DNA from 4 places in the Saccharopolyspora sp. 7B genome. Region 4 is predicted to be linked to each of the others. Evidence: riboswitches for the same ligand, from Rfam matches in the RefSeq annotation. Region 4 holds a riboswitch; each other region holds the start of a gene.
The links. A riboswitch is a leader RNA that binds a small molecule or an ion and turns the genes downstream of it on or off. The one in region 4 is predicted to bind cobalamin.
Positions count from the first base shown of each region.

Region 1: another riboswitch for cobalamin. It lies ahead of metE (5-methyltetrahydropteroyltriglutamate--homocysteine S-methyltransferase); the one in region 4 lies ahead of LCD33_RS12765 (putative cobaltochelatase).
Region 2: another riboswitch for cobalamin. It lies ahead of LCD33_RS15795 (ABC transporter substrate-binding protein); the one in region 4 lies ahead of LCD33_RS12765 (putative cobaltochelatase).
Region 3: another riboswitch for cobalamin. It lies ahead of LCD33_RS09550 (hypothetical protein); the one in region 4 lies ahead of LCD33_RS12765 (putative cobaltochelatase).

Region 1 is NZ_JAIUKC010000226.1:158-4,849, reverse strand. It holds gene LCD33_RS27260 (LysR family transcriptional regulator) at 1-74, shown strand, start outside; tRNA gene LCD33_RS27255 (tRNA-Arg) at 972-1,048, opposite strand; gene LCD33_RS27250 (VCBS repeat-containing protein) at 1,262-1,909, opposite strand; cobalamin riboswitch at 2,095-2,336, shown strand; gene metE (5-methyltetrahydropteroyltriglutamate--homocysteine S-methyltransferase) at 2,466-4,692, shown strand, end outside.
Region 2 is NZ_JAIUKC010000093.1:2,898-7,589, forward strand. It holds gene LCD33_RS15785 (ABC transporter ATP-binding protein) at 1-651, opposite strand, end outside; gene LCD33_RS15790 (iron ABC transporter permease) at 648-1,670, opposite strand; gene LCD33_RS15795 (ABC transporter substrate-binding protein) at 1,667-2,683, opposite strand; cobalamin riboswitch at 2,767-2,900, opposite strand; gene LCD33_RS15800 (TetR/AcrR family transcriptional regulator) at 3,196-3,732, opposite strand; gene LCD33_RS15805 (multidrug efflux SMR transporter) at 3,707-4,081, opposite strand; gene LCD33_RS15810 (multidrug efflux SMR transporter) at 4,078-4,398, opposite strand; gene LCD33_RS15815 (DEAD/DEAH box helicase) at 4,584-4,692, shown strand, end outside.
Region 3 is NZ_JAIUKC010000049.1:41,531-46,222, forward strand. It holds gene LCD33_RS09530 (ribokinase) at 1-675, shown strand, start outside; gene LCD33_RS09535 (GntR family transcriptional regulator) at 698-1,369, shown strand; gene LCD33_RS09540 (2-hydroxyacid dehydrogenase) at 1,446-2,420, shown strand; gene LCD33_RS09545 (DUF3558 family protein) at 2,663-3,187, shown strand; cobalamin riboswitch at 3,382-3,567, shown strand; gene LCD33_RS09550 (hypothetical protein) at 3,721-4,578, shown strand; gene LCD33_RS09555 (PLP-dependent cysteine synthase family protein) at 4,575-4,692, shown strand, end outside.
Region 4 is NZ_JAIUKC010000068.1:43,768-48,459, reverse strand. It holds gene LCD33_RS12765 (putative cobaltochelatase) at 1-1,632, opposite strand, end outside; cobalamin riboswitch at 1,691-1,820, opposite strand; gene LCD33_RS12760 (GNAT family N-acetyltransferase) at 1,889-2,356, opposite strand; gene LCD33_RS12755 (trypsin-like serine protease) at 2,545-3,324, opposite strand; gene LCD33_RS12750 (LysE family translocator) at 3,628-4,254, shown strand; gene LCD33_RS12745 (trypsin-like serine protease) at 4,326-4,692, opposite strand, start outside.

The DNA.
Region 1 (4,692 bases), on a different contig from region 4:
AGGCCCAGGACCATCGTCCCGCGGTCGCCGCGCTCATCGAGGCGGCCGTCACCGCACCACCTTCGAACTTCTAGCCTGGCGGGTGGACCTCGTCGGCGGAGATCCGGAGGTATATCGCTACCCGCAACGGCGGACTGTGCTCCTCGCGCGGCTGGTCGCTGGTGGTCGGGTTGGCCGCACCCGAAGGCGACGCTGACGACGCTTGGGGGCGGTGGGCGCCGCCATCACGACACCGCCCCCGCACCTGCCGACGACTACTCAGGGCATCGGATCGGACGGGCCCCAGTCCGGCTGGCAGATCGTGTCCCGGTCAGCGACATTCGGGCAACGGCACCCTCAGAGTCCGCAACGACCACGAGAGCAGGCTCGTACCGCCGTACTTCAAGTACCACGGGATCGCCGACGCGGTTGGTGGGTGCGGCGAGGTCGGCTGCGGTGTCAACGAGGTCGTTTAGCCCTCGGGTCAGCGGCATCGAAGGTCTCGACCCGTCACTGGTGGATGGCGCGGGCGGATTCGTCGACCAGCTGCGATGTGAGTGCGTGGGCGCGGCGGGCCCGTGCGGCCGTGTCCTGTTCGTCCGGGCCGGGTTCGAGATAGGCGCGCTGTGCCGTGCCGTTGTCGGTGCGGTCGCTGTTGAGGCGGCCGGAGTCGACCCCGACAGTGGAAGGCGGCGGAAAACACAAGCCGTCCGCCGCGTTCCACCGGCACTGATCAGCACCTGGCGACAAGCCCGACGGAGATGCTGCGGACGCGGCCGCAGGGCGCGTAGCACGCACCACTAGGGAGGCGGGCCGAATCTCGAACTTTTCATCGATCCGACCGAGCTCCACTACGCGCCCAAGCGGTCTACAACGAGACCGAAACCTTTGCTCACCAAGCGCTGTGCTCACACGGGCCACGCTCGAACCGGTGCTTTATCACCACCGAACCCCCTTCACAGGAGATCCGAAAATATCGGCGTCTCCCCTGGTGGCGCCCCCGGCAGGACTCGAACCTGCGACCTAAGGATTAGAAGTCCTTTGCTCTGTCCAGCTGAGCTACGAGGGCCCGCACATCGCTCGCGTGAGCTGCAGCAAGCAGGGTAACCGGCCGCTCCGTCGACAGTGGTACCGACGCCAACGGCGTTGCAGACCCGGTATCGAACGGCAAGCTGATCGACAGCTCCACGCCGGGAATCGCGCCGGAAGATCACAGAGGAATCACCGCGCGCACGTCGGGGCCGCCGCGCGAATCCCGCGCGACGGCCCCGACGGCTCCCCCTCAGGAGCAGGATTCGGGCTGCACCCGCAGCACGTCGTCGTCCTTGCCGACACCGGTGAACGAGTAGTCGTCGACCGGCGTGGCCACGCCGTCGCGCACCTCGTAGGCGACCCGGGAACCGTCGTAGGAGGGCTCCGTCGTCTGGCTCTCGTTCGACGCGGCCAAGGTGATCAGGACCCGGCCGTCCGAGCCCGCGGGCGCGCACTCGTAGCCGAGGCGGGCACCGATCCCGCCGCCTTCGTTGATCTTCAGCGGCTCGCCGTCCTGCGTCTTCAGCTCGCGCGGCGCGCCATCGGCACCCAGGTCCCACACGCTGAACCAGGTGGTGTTCGCGCCGACGGACTCCGTCACCAGCAGTTCCTGCCTGCCGTCGCCGTTCACGTCCAGCACCCGCATCGGCTGGGTGCCGAAGGACGGGTCGCCGGTCAGCACGGCCTCGGTCGTACGACCGTCCACAGTGAACTTGAGCGACTGCTTCGCCCCGTCCCCGATGGCGGACAGCTGCGCGGTGTCCGGAGTTCCGTCCCCGTTCAAGTCCACAACGGACGTCTCGCTCGAGTCAGCGGCGGCGATCCCTGCCGGCACCAGCGCCATCGCCGCCACGGCCAGCGCACCGATGCCCACACCCGCCCGAATACCGCTCTTCACCACAGCCGGTTCCTCCCGATCGCTTCGTCGCACCGGGACGGAAGAAATCCGTCCCGCCCCCTCACCTGTTCACAAGACGCACCACCGCGCGGCAGGTTGCCCGCGGCTCGAAAAACCTTCCGGCGGTCGTCGCGGCGCCCGGGTGATCCGGACGGCAGGGCCTTGTCTTCCCGCCAGAAGCAAGTAGCCTCCGAAGTGCTGGTGGTTCGCACAGCCCTGCGAAAGCGGGGGTGCGCGAGGCAAGAGGGAACCCGGTGGAAATCCGGGACTGCCCCGCAGCGGTGAGTGGGAACGAACGCCGTCACCGGTCGCCACGACCGGTCACAGCACTGAGCGCGAGCTCGGGAAGCGACGGCCAGTAGAAGACCCCGGTTCCACCGGGAAGCGCCCACGAGTCCGAAGACCTGCCGCCGGTGCGCGCGTCCTGCGTGACGCGCGCTGTTGCGAGGTCTCGCGGGAAGACCTGGACGAACGAGCCGCCGCGTGCGGCCACGTGTGCCCGGATCCTGCCCGCTCGACCTCGCAGAACTGCCGTCCAGCTCGCGAGGAGAGAGCGTTGACCAGCACAATCGGATCCACCGTGCTCGGGTTCCCCCGGATCGGTCCGAACCGGGAACTCAAGCGGGCGTTGGAGAGCTACTGGAAGTCCCGCACCGGCGAAGCGGAACTGCGCGAAGTCGCGCGCACGCTGCGCACCGACACGTGGCGTTCGCTGCGCGACGCCGGGCTGGACTCGGTGCCGGGAAACACCTTTTCCTACTACGACCAGGTCCTCGACGCCGCCGTCACCTTCGGCGCGGTCCCGCCGCGCTTCGCCGAACTGGGCCTGAACCCGCTCGACACGTACTTCGCGATGGCCCGCGGCGTGGAATCCGCGCCACCGCTGGAGATGACGAAGTGGTTCGACACCAACTACCACTACATCGTCCCGGAGATCGGCCCGGACACCGAGTTCCGGCTGTCCGACCAGACCGTCGTCGACCAGTACCACGAGGCCGCTGAGCTGGGCATCAAGACCCGCCCGGTCGTCGTCGGACCGCTGACGTTCCTGCTGCTGTCCAAACCGCAGGACGGCGCGCCCGCCTCGTTCCGCCCGCTGGACAAGGTCGACGAGCTCGTCACCGCCTACGCCGAACTGCTCGGCGAGCTGCACCGGGCCGGGGTCGAATGGGTGCAGCTGGACGAGCCCGCGTTCACCGCGGACCGCTCGCAGGCCGACCTGGACGCGCTGCGCGCCGCCTACCAGCGGCTCGGCGAGCTCTCGGAACGGCCGAAGATCCTGGTCGCGTCCTACTTCGGCGACCTCGGGGACGCGCTGGGCGTGCTCGCCTCCTCCCCCGTCGAAGCCGTCGGCGTGGACCTCGTCGCCGGGCAGCGCACCGTGGACGAACTCCCGTCGGTGCCCGGGCTGCGGGAGAAGACGCTCGTCGCGGGCCTCGTCGACGGGCGCAACATCTGGCGCACCGACCTGGACAAGGCGCTCACCACCGCCGCCACCCTGCTCGGCCTCGCCGGGGAGGTCGCCGTCAGCACCTCCTGCTCGCTGCTGCACGTGCCCTACGACGTCGACGCGGAAACCGACCTCGACCCGCAGGTCGCGTCCTGGCTGGCGTTCGCCGCGCAGAAGGTCGGCGAGGTCGTCGTCCTCGACCGCGCGCTGCACCAGGGCCGCGACACCGTCGCCGAGCAGCTCGACGACGCGCGGCGGCGCATCGCCGACCGCGCCGGAGCCGACCGGGTGCGCAACAACCGGGTGCAGGCGCGGCTCACCTCGCTCAAACCCGAGCACGCCCAGCGCGGTGACTACGCGAACCGGCTCGCCGCACAGCGCAAGTCGCTGCGGCTGCCGCCGCTGCCGACGACCACCATCGGCTCGTTCCCGCAGACCACCGACGTGCGCAAGGCCCGCGCCGCGTTGCGCTCCGGAAGCATCGACCACGCCACCTACAAGCAGCGGATGCGCGACGAGATCGAACGCGTCATCCGGCTGCAGGAAGACCTCGGACTCGACGTGCTCGTGCACGGCGAACCCGAGCGCAACGACATGGTGCAGTACTTCTCGGAACACATGGACGGGTTCGCCAGCACGCACAACGGCTGGGTGCAGTCCTACGGTTCGCGCTGCGTCCGGCCACCGATCCTCTACGGCGACGTGTCCCGGCCCGAGCCGATCACCGTGGAATGGGCCAAGTACGCGCAGAAACTCACCGCCAAGCCGGTGAAGGGCATGCTGACCGGGCCCGTCACCATCCTCGCCTGGTCCTTCGTGCGCGACGACCAGCCGCTCGGCATCACCGCCGAGCAGGTCGCGCTCGCCATCCGGGACGAGGTCAAGGACCTGGAGAACGCGGGCATCCGGGTGATCCAGGTCGACGAGCCCGCGCTGCGCGAACTGCTGCCGCTGCGCTCCTCGCAGCACCAGGAGTACCTGGACTGGGCGGTGCGCTCGTTCCGGCTCGCCACCTCCGGGATCGCCGAATCCACCCAGATCCACACCCACCTGTGCTATTCGGAGTTCGGCGACGTCATCAACGCCATCGTCGACCTGGACGCCGACGTCACCAGCATCGAAGCCGCCCGGTCCCGGATGGAGGTCCTGGACGACCTCAACGCCGTCGGGTTCGGCCGCGGCGTCGGACCCGGTGTGTACGACATCCACTCGCCCCGGGTCCCGGAAGCCGGGGAGGTCACCGACCTGCTGAAGGCCGCGCTCGCCGCGGTGCCCGCCGAGCGGCTGTGGGTGAACCCCGACTGCGGCCTCAAGACCCGCGGCTACGCCGAGG
Region 2 (4,692 bases), on a different contig from region 4:
GCCCGCCGCCACCACCCGGCCGCCGGAGAGCACCGCCAGCTCGTCGCAGAACATCCCCGCCAGGTTCAGGTCGTGCAGCGCGATCACGCTGGTCACCGGTAGCCGCCGCACCAGCGCCAGCAGGTCCAGCTGGTGGGCGATGTCCAGGTGGTTCGTCGGCTCGTCCAGCACCAGCTCCACCGGTTCCTGCGCCAGCGCCCGCGCGATCTGGGCGCGCTGGCGCTCCCCGCCGGAGAGCCCGTGCCAGCGCCGGTGCGCCAGCCCGTCCAGGCCGGTCTGCGCCAGGGCGCGGCGGATGATCTCCTCGTCCGCCGCGCTCCGCCCGCCCCAGCCGCTGCGGTGCGGGGTGCGGCCGAGGGCGACGACCTCGGCGACGGTGAGGTCCACGTCCGTGCCGACCTGCTGCTCGACCACCGCCACCCGCCGGGCCAGCTCGCGGCGCGGCCAGCGGTCGGTGGTCCGGTCACCGACCGCCACCGTCCCGCTCGCCGGTCGGCGCAGGCCCGCGAGCAGCCGCAGCAGCGAGGACTTCCCGGATCCGTTCGGCCCGAGCAGGCCCACGGTCCGCCCGGGTTCCACGCGCAGCCGCACCCCGTCGAGGATCAGCGCTCCCCCGGCCGACCAGGACACGTCGTTCGCGGTCAGGCTCACGAGACCCTCCCCCGCTTGGCCAGCAGCACGGCGAACGCGGGCACCCCGACGAGCGCGGTGACCACGCCGACCGGCACCTCCTGCGGCGCGGCGATCGTGGTGGCCAGCACGTCCACCCACACCAGCAGCACCGCGCCCAGCACCGCCGTCACCGGCAGCAGCGCGCGGTGCCGCGGTCCGACCAGCAGCCGCGCCGCCTGCGGCAGCACCAGGCCGACGAACCCGATCGCGCCCGCGGCGGCCACCAGCGTCGCCGCCAGCAGCGCCGTCGCCACCAGCAGCACGATCCGCAACCGCTGCACGTGCACCCCGAGGGAGGCCGCCGCGTCCTGGCCGAACGCGAACGCGTCCAGCGCCCCAGCCCGGGCCAGGCACAGCACCAGGCACGCCACGCACACGATCCCGGCCAGCACCACGTCGTTCCACCGCGCCCCCGACAGCGAACCCAGCAGCCAGAACAGCACCCCGCGGGTCTGCTCCGCGTCCGCCGACGTGATCACGATGTAGGAGGTCAGCGCGGAGAACAGCTGGGTGCCCGCGACCCCGGCCAGCACGGTGTGCCCGGCGGCGCCACCCGCGACCGACGCCAGCAGCAGCGCCAGCGCGAACACCACCAGCGCTCCCGCGAACGCCCCCGCGGTCAACCCGATCGCCCCGGCCCCGAGCCCCAGCACCACCACCGACACCGCGCCCGTGGAGGCGCCGGAGGACACCCCGAGCAGGTACGGGTCGGCGAGCGGGTTGCGCACCAGCGTCTGCAATACCGCCCCGCACACCCCCAGCCCGGCACCGCAGATCGAGGCCAGCAGCGCCCGCGGCAACCGCAGCTGCAGCACGATGCCCTGCCCGATGCGGGACACCTCGGTGTCCACCAGCCCGAGCCGGTGCCCCACCACGCTGCCCACGTCGGCGACCGACAGGTCCGCGGGCCCGAGGGTGACCGCGGCGGCGATCGACAGCAGCAGCGCCGGGATCCCGGCCAGCACGATGGCGGAGGCGGGCAGCCGCCCCGCCGTCACCGCTGCCGGTCCAGCTCGACGAGCCGGTCCGCGAGCCGCTCGATGCCCTGCACGGTGCGGAGGCTGATGTTCAGCTCGGTGCCGGTCATGCTCAGCAGGTGGTCGTCGCGGACCGCGGCGAGCCGGGACACCGCCGGGTCCTCGTGCAGGAACCGCTCCTTCGCCGCGAGCCCGTCGCCTTCGCCGTCGCGGGTGAGATCGCCGAGCACCAGCAGGTCCGGGTCGCGGGCCAGCACGTCCTCCCAGGACACCTGCGGCCACATCGAGGTGACGTCGTCGTAGGCGTTGCGCACGCCCAGCTCCCTGGCCATGATCGCCGGAGACCCGGTGGAGCCCGCCACGTACGGGGATTCGGTGCGGGCGAACCAGAACAGCACCGAGATGTCGCCGCGCGAGTCCAGCCCGGCGACCTTCTGCCGCGCCGCCTCCACCCGGCCGCGCAGCTGCTCGTTGAGCGCCCGGCCCCGCTCGGGGACGCCGAACAGGTCGGCGATGTCCTGCACCTCCTGGTGGATGTCGGCCAGCTGCACCGGTTCCGGCAGCGGCGCCTCCTCCGGCAGGCAGTTGCTCGGCGACAGGTAGGTGGGCACGCCGAGCTCGGTGAACCGCTCGCGGTCGGCGACGCGCTCGTCGGTGAACATGGCCTGGTAGGCGCCGAGCACGATGTCCGGTTCGGTGTCCAGCACGGACTCGAACGACGGGGTGTTCTCGGCGAGCTTCGGCACCCGCGCGTTCGCCGCGGCCAGCGGCGGGTCGACCGGCTCCGTCCAGGTCGCGGTGCCCACCATCCGGTCGGCCAGTCCCAGCGAGAGCATGATCTCGGTGGTCGACTGGTTCAGCGACACCGCCCGCCGCGGCGGTTCCGCGACGGTGACCTCGGTGCCGCAGTTGTGCAGCGTCGTCGCCCCGGCGGCGGGTGCGGTGTCGTCGGCGGGGGCGGCGCAGGAGGCCAGCACGGTCGCGGTCAACGCCACCAGTCCGGCCCGGAACGCGCGGGGGCGCGAGAACGGCATGTCACGTGGTTCCTCACCCCGGACCCATGCGCGGGGCCCGGCAGGCTGCGACCCGGCACCGAGTGCGGTCCGGGGAGCCAGCCAGGTCTTCGGGCTCGGGTTCGCCGGGCGAGGTCCCTTCCCGGACCCGGTGGTCCAGTGGTCGCGGCCGTGCGGCCGTTCCTCGCCCATCGCCCCTACCGCTGCGCGTCAGCTCCGGATTCCGACCGGATTCCCTGCCCTCGCGGGCGCGACTGGCTCCCGAGCACCCTAACCGGACATACCACTACCCCATCAAGGTGATGTTCCTCGCTGCGGGCACCGCCACTCGTTCTGCTTTCGGGGATGGGTGGCGGACTCAGCGCTTTCCTCGCTGCGGGATCGTTTTCACAGGTGGCTCCGCCACATGCGAAAACGCTGTTCTCGCGAGGAAAGCGCTGAGAACCCGCGGGTGGTCGACCTGCGCGCGTGGTCGCTGCTCAGCGGCTTCCCCGCTGACAGGGAACGACCCCCGAGCAACGGACGAACAGACATCAGTCCGGTTGCAACATCGTGCGGATGTTCTCCACCGGCGGGGTTCGCTCCTCGAAGAGGCATTGCATCTGGTAGCCGTCGGCGGTCGCGGCGAGCCGGTCCGCCGCCGGAGCGGGCAGCACTTCGGCCAGCTTCTCCCGCAGGTGGACCAGCGAAGCACGGCTCACCGCGCGGAATTCCGGGTCGCGCATGCCGAGGACGTACAGCTCGTAGGTGACGACGCTGGTGCCGCGCTCCGCGGTGAGGTGGTGGTGGACCAGCTCGGCGAGCCGGGCGACGACGGTGTCCGCGGTGACCCCGCGCAGCCACTCGTCGAGGGACTCGGCGCGGGAACGCAGCACCCGCCTGCTCGCCTCGATCAGCAGCGCGCGCACCGATTCGAAGTGGTAGGCGACGGAACCGACGGGCACCCCGGCCTGCTGCGCGGCGGCGCGCGCGGTGACGCGGGAGGTGCCGCCGTCGCGGATCAGCTGGATCGCGGCGTCCACGATCCGCTCCCGCCGTTCGGGATCATTCGGGGTGTTCTTCGGCCGCACCGCGTTCCTCCCGCGAATCCCGCCTCGCCAGGTTGATCATCGCGACGCCGCCGATCACGCACGCGACGCCGAGCCATGCCACCGGGGGCAGGTGGTCGGCGAACAGCACCGATCCCAGCAGCGCGACCCCGGCCGTCCCCGCGCCGGTCCAGATCACGTAGGCCACGCCCAGCGGGATCACCCGCAGCGCCCGCGACAGCAGCACGACCGTCGCACCGTAGCCGACCACCGCGACCGCCGACGGCACCGGCGCGGTGAAACCGGCGGAGGCCCGCAGCGCCAGGGTGGCGACGATCTCCAGCACGATGGTGCCCGCGAGGTGCGCCCACGCCCGGCGCGCCGCGCTCATCCGCCCGTCCCGGTGCCGAGCAGCACGATGCCGAGCAGCGTCACCGCCATGCCGCCGAGCTGCACCCGGCTGGTGCGCACCGCGAAGAAGACCCGGTCCACGGCCACCAGCACCACCGCCGCGGCGCCCGTCCACACCGCGTACACGAGTCCGACCGGCAGCCGCTGCACCAGCCAGGACAGCAGCACGGTCGCGATCGCGTACCCGGCGATCGCCGCGATCCCCCAGCCCCAGCGGGTGAATCCGCGCGAGGCCCGGGTGCACAGCGAACCGCACAGCCCCGCGGCGATGGCCAGGCACAGCATCCCGAACGTCATGCCGACAAGAGTATGTACAGCTGTTCATAAATGGCAAGCGGCCGTCCCGGCGGACCCTGCGGCACCGGCGTCCGGTGATCCGGCAGGCTTGTCGGGGTGCCGCGGTCGCGGACCACCCGCTCGGTGGCTGCCCGCACGCTCGGACGGTGCGGTACTGACGAGCACGGGATTCCTGGGGAGGAAGCATGCAGCTCGACGACGAGCCAGGCGAGGTGAAGGCGGGTCGCGCGGCGCGCGCCGCGCGGGCCGGGGCGCGGTCGTTTCGCGCGGCCGCGCACGGGCTGCTCGCCGAAC
Region 3 (4,692 bases), on a different contig from region 4:
GCGGCCGACGGGCTCGACCTGTCCGGCGTGCTGCGCACCTCGGCGCCGACCGGCACCGCCGACATCGCCGTGGACGCCGCCGGGGAGAACACGATCGTCTTCTGCGGCGGCGCGAACGACGAGTTCACCGAGCTCAGCGCCGCGGACGGGGCGGCGATCGCGACCGCGGACGTGCTGCTGCTGCAAGGCGAGGTTCCGGTGCCGGTGCTCGTCGAAGCCGCCGGGCTCGGCCGCACCGTCGTGCTCACCCCGGCCCCGGTGCGGGCGTTCCCCGCCGCACTGCTCGACGCGGTGGACGTGCTGGTGCCCAACGAGCACGAGGCCGCCGAGCTCACCGGTGAGCGGGACCCGGCCGCCGCGGCGCGCGCGCTGTCCACCGGCGGACGGTCGGTGCTGGTCACGGTCGGGGAGCGCGGAGTGGAGCTCGCCGCCGACGGCCGCTCGCTCGGGCGCGTGCCCGCCGTGCCGGTGTCCACCGTGGACACCACCGGCGCCGGGGACACCTTCGCCGGGGCGCTCGGCGCGCTGCTCGCGGAAGGGGCCGCGCTGCCCGAAGCCGCCCGGGTCGCCGCCGCGGCCGCCGCGCTCAGCGTCACCAGGACGGGCGCGGGCGGCATGCCGCACCGGCACGAGGTGACCGAGCTGCTGGCGGCGACCACTATTGTCCACGGTTGACGATGTGATCGAGGGAGGATGCATGTCCGACTCGCTCGTCCGCGCGGATTCGCTCGGGGAGCGGCTGGCCCGCACGCTCCGGGACCGGATCGTGCGCGGGGAGATCTCGCCGGGCACGCACCTCGTCGAGGACTCCGTGGCGGAGAGCTTCGACGTCAGCCGGGGCCCGGTCCGCGACGCGCTGAAGCTGCTGCGGCTGGAGAACCTGGTCGAACCGCAGCGCCGCGGGGTGCACGTGGTCGGGCTGAGCGCCGCGGACGTCCGCGAGCTCTACGCGATCCGGCAGGCCATCGAGACGCTCGCCGTGACCAGCGCCATCGGTCTCGGCGAGCAGCGCTCGGAGACGGGCATGCTCCGCGGGCTGCGCGGCATGTCCGAGACGGCCACGCCGCCCCGGGCCGCCGAGTTCGCCGAGCACGACCTGCGGTTCCACCGCGGCATCTACGAGGCCAGCGGCAACCGCAGGCTGCTGACGATCTGGCTGCAGATCGAGCCGCTGTTCGCCAGCATGCTTGCGGTCACCAACAGCGAGGACGAGGACCTGGGCCCGGTGTGCACCGCGCACGAGCAGCTGCGGTCCTCGATCGCCGACGGCGACGCGGCGCGCGCCACCTCGCTGCTCACCGCGCACCTGGCGGGCTCCGAGGAGCGGATGCTCGCCGCGCTCCAGCGCATCTGGGCCGCCACTTCCTGACACCACGCGGAACCCGGCTCCTCGCCACCGGCGGGGAGCGGGTTCCGCGCGCCCGGAACACCCCGAGAGAGGAACCATGACCGGTCACATCGTCAGCTTCTACGACCTCAACGACATCACCGAGGCGTCGTTGCGCGAGCACCTGCCGGACCTGCCCGGGCTGCGGATCACCGAGATCGGGCCGGAGCAGGACCCCGCCGCCCACCTGGACGCGCTGGCCACCGCGACGATCGTGCTGGCCCCGCTGGAGAAGGAGCGGCGGATCGGCGCCGAGCTGCTGGACGCGATGCCGCGCTGCGAGCTCGTGCAGTCCGTCGCGGTCGGCTTCGACGGCGTGGACCACCTCGCCGCGGCCGAGCGCGGCATCCCGGTGGCGAACCTGCCCGGGTTCAACGCCGACGCGGTCGCCGACTGGACGGTCGGTTCGCTGCTGTACCTGCTGCGGCACTACGCGGCCGGGCACCGCAAGGTGGAATCCGGCGGCTGGGGACCGGAGGGGTTGCGCGGCCGCGACCTGGCGGCGCTGACGGTCGGCATCCTCGGCTTCGGCAACATCGGGCGCGCGGTGGCCCGTCGCCTGGACGGCTTCGGCGCCCGGGTGGTGGTGCACGACCCGGTGCCGTCCGAGCCGGGCCGGGAGTACCTGCCGCTGGCCGAGGCGGTGGCCGCCTCGGACGTGCTGAGCCTGCACCTGCCGCTGAACACCGCCACCCACGGCCTGGTCGGTGACGAGCTGCTGGCGCGGATGCGGCGCGGCGGCTACGTGCTCAACGCGGGGCGTGGCGGCGTCCTGGACGAGCGGGCGCTGGTGCGGGCCCTGGATTCCGGGCAGCTGGCGGGCGCGGCGCTGGACGTGTTCGAGCAGGAACCGCTGCCCGCGGACTCGCCGCTGCGGGGCCGCTCGGACGTGCTGCTCAATCCGCACACCGCGGGCGTGACCTGGGACGCCTACCACAACCTCCGCGGGAGGTTGTTCGCGAAGCTCGCCGCCGTGCTGACCGGGGAGCGGCCCGCCGACGTGGTCAACGGGGTCGAGCCGCGCCCCCGCTGAAGTTGGCGGGTTCTCGTCATCGGGGGCTGTTTTCGGGGGTGGGAGCGCCGGTGGTCCTGGTCCGCTCGGGGCAGCCGGTGCGCCGGGCCGGTCGCTCGATTCTTGGGCGCTACGGCCGAAACCGCGTTGCTGCCGGAGCCGCGCGCTGGACGCACGGGACATGATCAGCGCGTCCAGCGGGGAGGGCGCGAGTTCTCCGGATCGACCCGATCCGGACCGGATCAACGGCAGGCGTGATGAGTGTGAACGAGAAGGTTGCGGTGCCCCGCATCGGCGCGGTTCGGCTCGGCTCGGTCGGCTTGGCCGTCGTCGCCGCGCTGTCGCTGGCGGGATGCGGCGGCGTGCAGGTCGACTCCCCGAAGGACGCGAGCGGGGAGAAGCCCTGCGACCTGGTGCCCGAGCAGACGGTGCACGAGCTGGGATTCCACCTGGGCGGCAAGGAGAGCGCGGGCGCGTGCACCTGGAGCACCCCGCGGGACAGCGTGCGGCTGGAGGTCGGTGTGGTCGCGGACCGGTCGCTGCAGGACTTCCAGGACGCGGCCGAGGAGTACTCCGACTTCGGCGAGCTGACCATCGGCGGGCACCCGGCGGTGCGCGCGAACTCCGGTGACCCGAAGGCCGACGGCACCTGCGAACTGGTCGTGGCCGCCGACTCGGACCAGGCGGTGTCGGCGAAGTCGAAGATCCCCAGCGGTGCCACCGCCGACCCGTGCGAGCTGGTGGAGCGGGCCCTCGACGCGGCCGTCCCCTCCTGGCCCGCCGCCTAGCCGCCGGGCGCACGGCGAGGTCGCGGTGATCCCGCGTCCGGTGAGGTGGCAGCACCGGGCGCGGGAGCCGGAGTCGCCGATGTCATATTCGCGAACGGCGATGCGTGCGCCGGTGTCCGCCACCTGCGGCGACACCGGTTCCGCCGACCGCGGTGCGGGTTCCGGGCGGTGGCCGCGGCCTTGACATCGGCCACCGGGGCTGCGAACTTCTGAGCCGTTCGAACGACGGTGTGCAGGAAGCCGGTGCGAATCCGGCGCGGTCCCGCCACTGTGAGTGGGGAGTCGTCCTCCACCCGAGCCACTGCCGGTCCCCGGCGGGAAGGCCGGAGGCCGGTGCCGATCCGCGAGCCAGGAGACTGGCACCGTCGTGCCGATTCGTGCGGGGTCGCGGAGCCCCGGAGGAGGTACGTGGTGTCGCGCATCGCCGCATCGCGCCGGGAAGTCCGGCAAACCGTCCACATCGGACACTAGTCGTCCCCGCGGGTTCGTCCCGCCGCTGTGCGTTCCGTTCCGGTTCCAGCTCGGGGAGACACGTGCGTCCTGCCACCACCACTGATCAGTCCTACGTGGACTCGCTGGTCGAGTCCGCGCTGTCCGGCCACGTCCGCGATGCGGACGGGAACGGCCCGGCGGAGCTCTCCGCCGCCGTCGCGTTCCTGACCGTGCAGGCCGCCCGGCACACCGGGCGCGGCACCGGCTACACCAACACCGTGCTCAGCGTCCGGATCGCCGACGCCGTCGGCTCGTGCGCCGTCGAACCCGGCGCCCTGGACGAGGACGCGGTGCGCGACGCCGTGGGCCGCACCGCGGCCGAGCTGCTGCGGCACCCGCTGCTGCCGGTGCGGGTCGCGGCGCTGGACGCCTACCTCGCCGCGCTCACCCCGCACGCCGCGCACCCGCTGTCCCGGCAGGTGGTGATCCCGACGGGCGACTCGCTGGTCAAGTCCACCGCCCGCGCCCGCGCGGTCGCCGCGATCACCGCGGTCCCCGATGGCGGCCGGGTCGCGGTGATCGGCGTGGTGAACTCGCTGCTCGACGCGCTGCGGGACCGCGGGCTCGACTACGTGCCCTGCGACCTCAAGGGCGGCCGCACCGAGTGGGACGAGCCGATCCGCACCGACCACGCCGCCGCGATCGACGGCGCGGACGCGGTGCTGGCCTCCGGCATGGTCCTCGGCAACGGCACCTTCGACGACATCGCCGCGACCTGCGCGGCCCGCGACCTGCCGCTGACCCTGTTCGCGCAGACCGGATCCGCTGTGCTGCGGGAACTGCTCGGCGGCCCGGTGCGCGCGCTGTCGGCGGAGCCCTACCCGTTCTTCTGGCTCTCCGGCGAGGACACCACGATCCACACCTACGAGGCCGCCCGCGCCACCGAGGTCGTGCGGTGACGGGTCGCGCGCCCGCCCGCTGCGACTCGGCCCTGGACCTGATCGGAGGCACCCCGCTGCTGCGGGTCGCCGCACCGATCGCGTTCCCGCACCCGGGTTTCTGGGCGAAGCTGG
Region 4 (4,692 bases):
GGCGGACATGCGTTCGCGGGCGGCCATGGAGCCGGAGGCGTCGACGGCGAAGAGCACCAGGTTGCCTTCGCGTCCTTCGCGGACGGAGCGCCGGACGTCGTCGCGGTGCAGCACCAGGCCGGGGCCGCTGCGGCCGCGGGTGCGCTGGTGCGGGGCGGCGGCGATCAGGGTGGCGGGCAGGTGCACGCCATGACCGTCCACTGTGGATGATCGAACGGTCTGCCCGCTGCGGGAGCGGGCGCGGGACCGCCGGCCGGGGGCGCCTTCGCCGACGCCGGGGACTTCGAGCAGCCGGGCGCGGAACGCGGGCGCGGGCGCGGCCGGGGGCTTGTTCGCGGGAGCCTGGCCGGGGCCGTCCTCGCGCCGGGAACCGCCGTCGCCGTTCGGCGCGGGCGATTCCGGCGGGGTGGGGGCTTCGCCGCCGCCGGGCCCGTCGGGTCCGTCGTCCGGTCCGCCGTCGGGCGCGCCACCGCCGCCTCCGCCGGGGCCGTCGTCGGGACCTTCCGGCGGCTCTTCACCGGAGTCCTGGTCGTCGGCGGAGCCCTGGTCGTCGGCGGAGCCCTGGTCGTCACCGGCGTTCCGGTCGTCGGCCGGTTCCTGCTCGGCGTGCTGGGCGGCGTCCTCGAGCGCCTGCTGCAGCTGGTCCTCCTCGACGCCGGGTTCGTCGAACGGGTCGCGGCGGCGCCGGTGCGGCAGCGCGAGCCGGGCCGCGGCCTCCACGTCGGCTTCGGCGACCTCGTCGGCGCCGCGCCACGCGGCGTGCGCCACGGCGGTGCGGGCCAGCACCAGGTCGGCGCGCATCCCGTCCACGTCGAACGCGGCGCACAGCGCGGAGATCCGCCGGAGCTCGGCGTCGGGCAGCCGCACCGATTCCACTGTGGACCGGGCGTCGGCGATGCGGCGGGCGAGCGCGGCGTCCTCGGCGGCCCACCGCTCGGCGAAGCCGGCCGGGTCCGCTTCGAAGGCGAGGCGCCTGCGCACCACTTCGGTGCGGGTGGTGACGTCGCGGGAGGCGGCGACCTGCACGGTGAGGCCGAACCGGTCGAGCAGCTGCGGGCGCAGCTCGCCCTCCTCCGGGTTCATGGTGCCGACGAGCAGGAACGAGGCGGCGTGCGTCACCGACACGCCTTCCCGCTCCACGTGCGCGCGGCCCATCGCGGCGGCGTCCAGCAGCAGGTCCACCAGGTGGTCGTGCAGCAGGTTGACCTCGTCCACGTAGAGCACGCCGCGGTGCGCCGCGGCCAGCAGCCCGGGCTGGTAGGCGCTGACGCCTTCGGTGAGCGCGCGTTCCAGGTCGAGTGAACCGACGAGCCGGTCCTCGGTGGCGCCGACCGGAAGTTCCACGAGTTCCGCGGGGCGCGTCGTCCCGGAGACCTCGGCGTGCGGGCCGTCCGGGCACCGCGGGTCGGGTCGCCGCGGTTCGCAGCCGAAGCGGCAACCGGGCACGACGTCCAGCGCGGGCAGCAGCGAAGCGAGCGCGCGCACCACCGTCGATTTCGCGGTGCCCTTCTCACCCCGCACCAGCACCCCGCCGATGCGCGGGTGCACCGCGTTGAGCAGCAGCGCCAGCCGCATGTCGTCGTGCCCGACCACGGCCGTGAACGGGTACCGCGGGCTCGCGGGAGCAGTCATGCCAGGTGTTCCTTCCTCGGGTCTCGGACGCCCCGATGTCGGCTGCGCCTGGGCGAGGCAGTGTCCTGGCTCCCGGATCAGCGCGGAACTCCGGCCTTCCCAGGCGGCAGCGCCCGGTGGCTCGCGGGGGAGATCCGCTCCCCGGTCACAGTGGCGCCGACCGCACCGGTGTCGCACCGGTTTCCTGACCTGCCCTGGCTGGGACCAGCGAGCATCGTCGCATCCCCGCGACGGGCGAGGAACCGGCGCGGCTCGCTCAGCGCGGCGAACCCGGGTATCGGTGCATGTCGACGTGCGGGATGCCGTCTTCGAGATACTCCTCACCCGAGGGTTCGAACCCGAATCCGCGGTAGAACTCCAGCGCGTAGGTCTGCGCGGACAGCGTCGCCGGCGCGCGCTGGATCTCGGCGAGCGCGGCGCGCATCAGCTTGCGCCCGAGCCCGAGGCCGCGGGCGTCCTTGGCGGTGGCGACGCGGCCGATGCGGAAGGTGCCGTCGGGGTCTTCGAGCAGGCGCAGGTAGCCGAGCACGTAGCCGTCGGCGGAGTCGATCCAGAAGTGCCTGGTGGTGGTCTCCAGGTCCCGGCCGTCCAGTTCCGGGTAGGCGCACTGCTGCTCGACCACGAACACGTCCACGCGCAAGCGGAGCATGCGGTAGAAGTCCTCGGCGTCGAGGTCGGCCGTGTAGGCGCGGTGGACGGCGGTGGCGAGCGGTTGCAGGGTCACCCCAACGGGATATCACATTCCGGCTACGACACCCGGGGTCACCTGCGGTGGAAGTAGCGCACACCACGTCCCGCGCGCCCGGGCGCGCGGGCCTCGGGGCGGGTCGGTGCTGCGCACGGCGACCGGTGCACCGCCGCGGCGCGAGCACCGGGTGGCACCGGCTCGTCCCGCGGTGCGGGACGCCGGGTTCAGAGCCGCGCGGCGACGTCGTCGGCGACCCCGGAGATCCGGGTGTACACGCCGGGTGTTCCGGGACGTCCGCAGCCGGTGCCGTAGGAGACGACGCCGATCAGCCTGCCGTCGGCGACGAGCGGTCCGCCGGAGTCCCCGGCGCACGCGTCCCGGCCGCCTTCGGGCGGGCCCGCGCAGACCCGCGTCCCCGACTCGTAGCCCGGGTAGGCGGCGCGGCAGTCGGCGTCCGCGCTGATCGGCACCTCGACGGACTGCAGCGTCGCCGAGGTGGGCCCGTTCTCGGTGGTGCGCCCCCAGCCGTGCACCCGCGCCGGGGTGCCGGGCCGGTAGCGGGCGGTCTCGTCGGCCCCGGCCATCGGCAGCGGTCGTTCGCGCACCGGTGCGGCCAGGGTCAGCACCGCCACGTCGTGCCCGCCGGTGACGTCGCGGAACTCGGGATGCACCCAGACGTCGCCGACGGGCGTGTCCGCGCCGCCGGTGGTGCGCAGGTCGGGGCGGCCGGTGACGGCGCGCAGCTCCGCCGCGTCGTGGCCGTCCACGCAGTGCGCGGCGGTGACCACCTTGATCTCGGTGACGAGGGTGCCGCCGCAGAACTGGCGCCCGGCCTGGTCGGTGAGCGCGACCACCCAGGGCGCCGCGTGTTCGTCGGTGCCGCCGAGCACGCGTTCCTGCGCGGGGCCGGCGGCGGCCGGTGCGGCGAGCGCGGCGGTGGCCGCGGTGGCGGCGGCAGCACCTCCGGCGGCGATCCGGGCGAGCGGGCTGGATCGGTCGGGCACGGCTGCCTCCTGGACGTGCGGCGTCGTTCGGCGGCACACGGTAGCGGCCCGATCACGCCGGGATGACGAGGGCGAGCTCACATCGGCTCATGATAATTTTTCGTTAAGATGGACTTCGGCGGGAAAAAATCCGGATCACTGCTTCGGCAGAGGTGGTTCGTCCCGCCCACTCAGTCAAGATCTCCGGTGCCCGCGACGACGCGGAACCGAGATCACCCCCGATCCGGTGAAACCTCGACCGGTGGGCCGCGCGCTCACCGGCGCCTCCGCGCGCGCGTCGACCAGGCAAGGAGCGAACTCGTCATGCTGCTGGACCCCACGACCCTGCCGGCGTTCCTGCTCGCCAGCGCAGTGGTGGTGCTGACGCCCGGGGTGGACGCGTTCCTGATCTTGCGGACGTCGCTGCGGCAGGGGATCGGCGCCGGGCTGCGAGCGCTGGCGGGCATCCACGCGGCGAGCATCCTGCAGGTGGCGCTGGTGATCTGCGGGCTCGGCGCGGTGATCACCAGCCACCCGGCGGTGCTGGCGGCGCTGAAGTGGGCCGGCGCCGCGTACCTGGTGTACCTCGCCGCGATGATCGTGCGCGGGTTGTGGCTCACCCGCGCCGAGACCGGCGACGGCCTCTCCGGCGGCGGCGCCACGACCCGGCCGTTCTGGCAGGGCCTGCTGAGCAACATCACGAACCCGAAGATGCTGCTGTTCAGCCTGGCCTTCCTGCCGCAGTTCGTGGGTTCGGCGGCGAACCCGACGCTGCAACTGGTGCTGCTGGGCGCGGTGTTCCTGGTGCTGGCGGCGATCTGGGAGGTCACCATCGTGCTGGGCGCGGCCCGCATCGCCGACCGGCTGCGCCGCCCGCGCTTCGCCCGCTCCCTGGACGTGATCAGCGCGGCGGCCTTCCTCACCATCTCCGCGGGTCTCGTCGCGGCCTGACCCCGCAGCAGAACGGCCCGCTCGACCGCGCGGTGCGGTCGAACGGGCCGTGCGCCTCGGTGGTGGGGGGATCAGCGGAGCTGGGCCTGGACTTCGTCGTGGTAGGCGCCGAGCCTCGTGTAGACGCCGGGCTGGCCGGGGCGGGCGCAGCCGTTGCCCCAGGACACGATGCCGATCAGCTTGTCCCCGGCCACGAGCGGTCCGCCGGAGTCGCCCTGGCAGCTGTCCTCCCCGCCTTCGGGGAGCCCGGCGCACACCTGGCCTCGCGGGTCGTACTGCCCGCCGTAGGCGCGGCTGCAGTCCTGGTCGCTGGTGATCGGCGGGTGTGCCTGGCGGAGCGTGCTGGACGGCGAGCCGCCTTCGGTGGTGGTCCCCCAGCCCAGGACGGTGGTGGCTCCGCCCGGCCGGTACTCGGGGAGGTCACCCGCCGTCGCGATG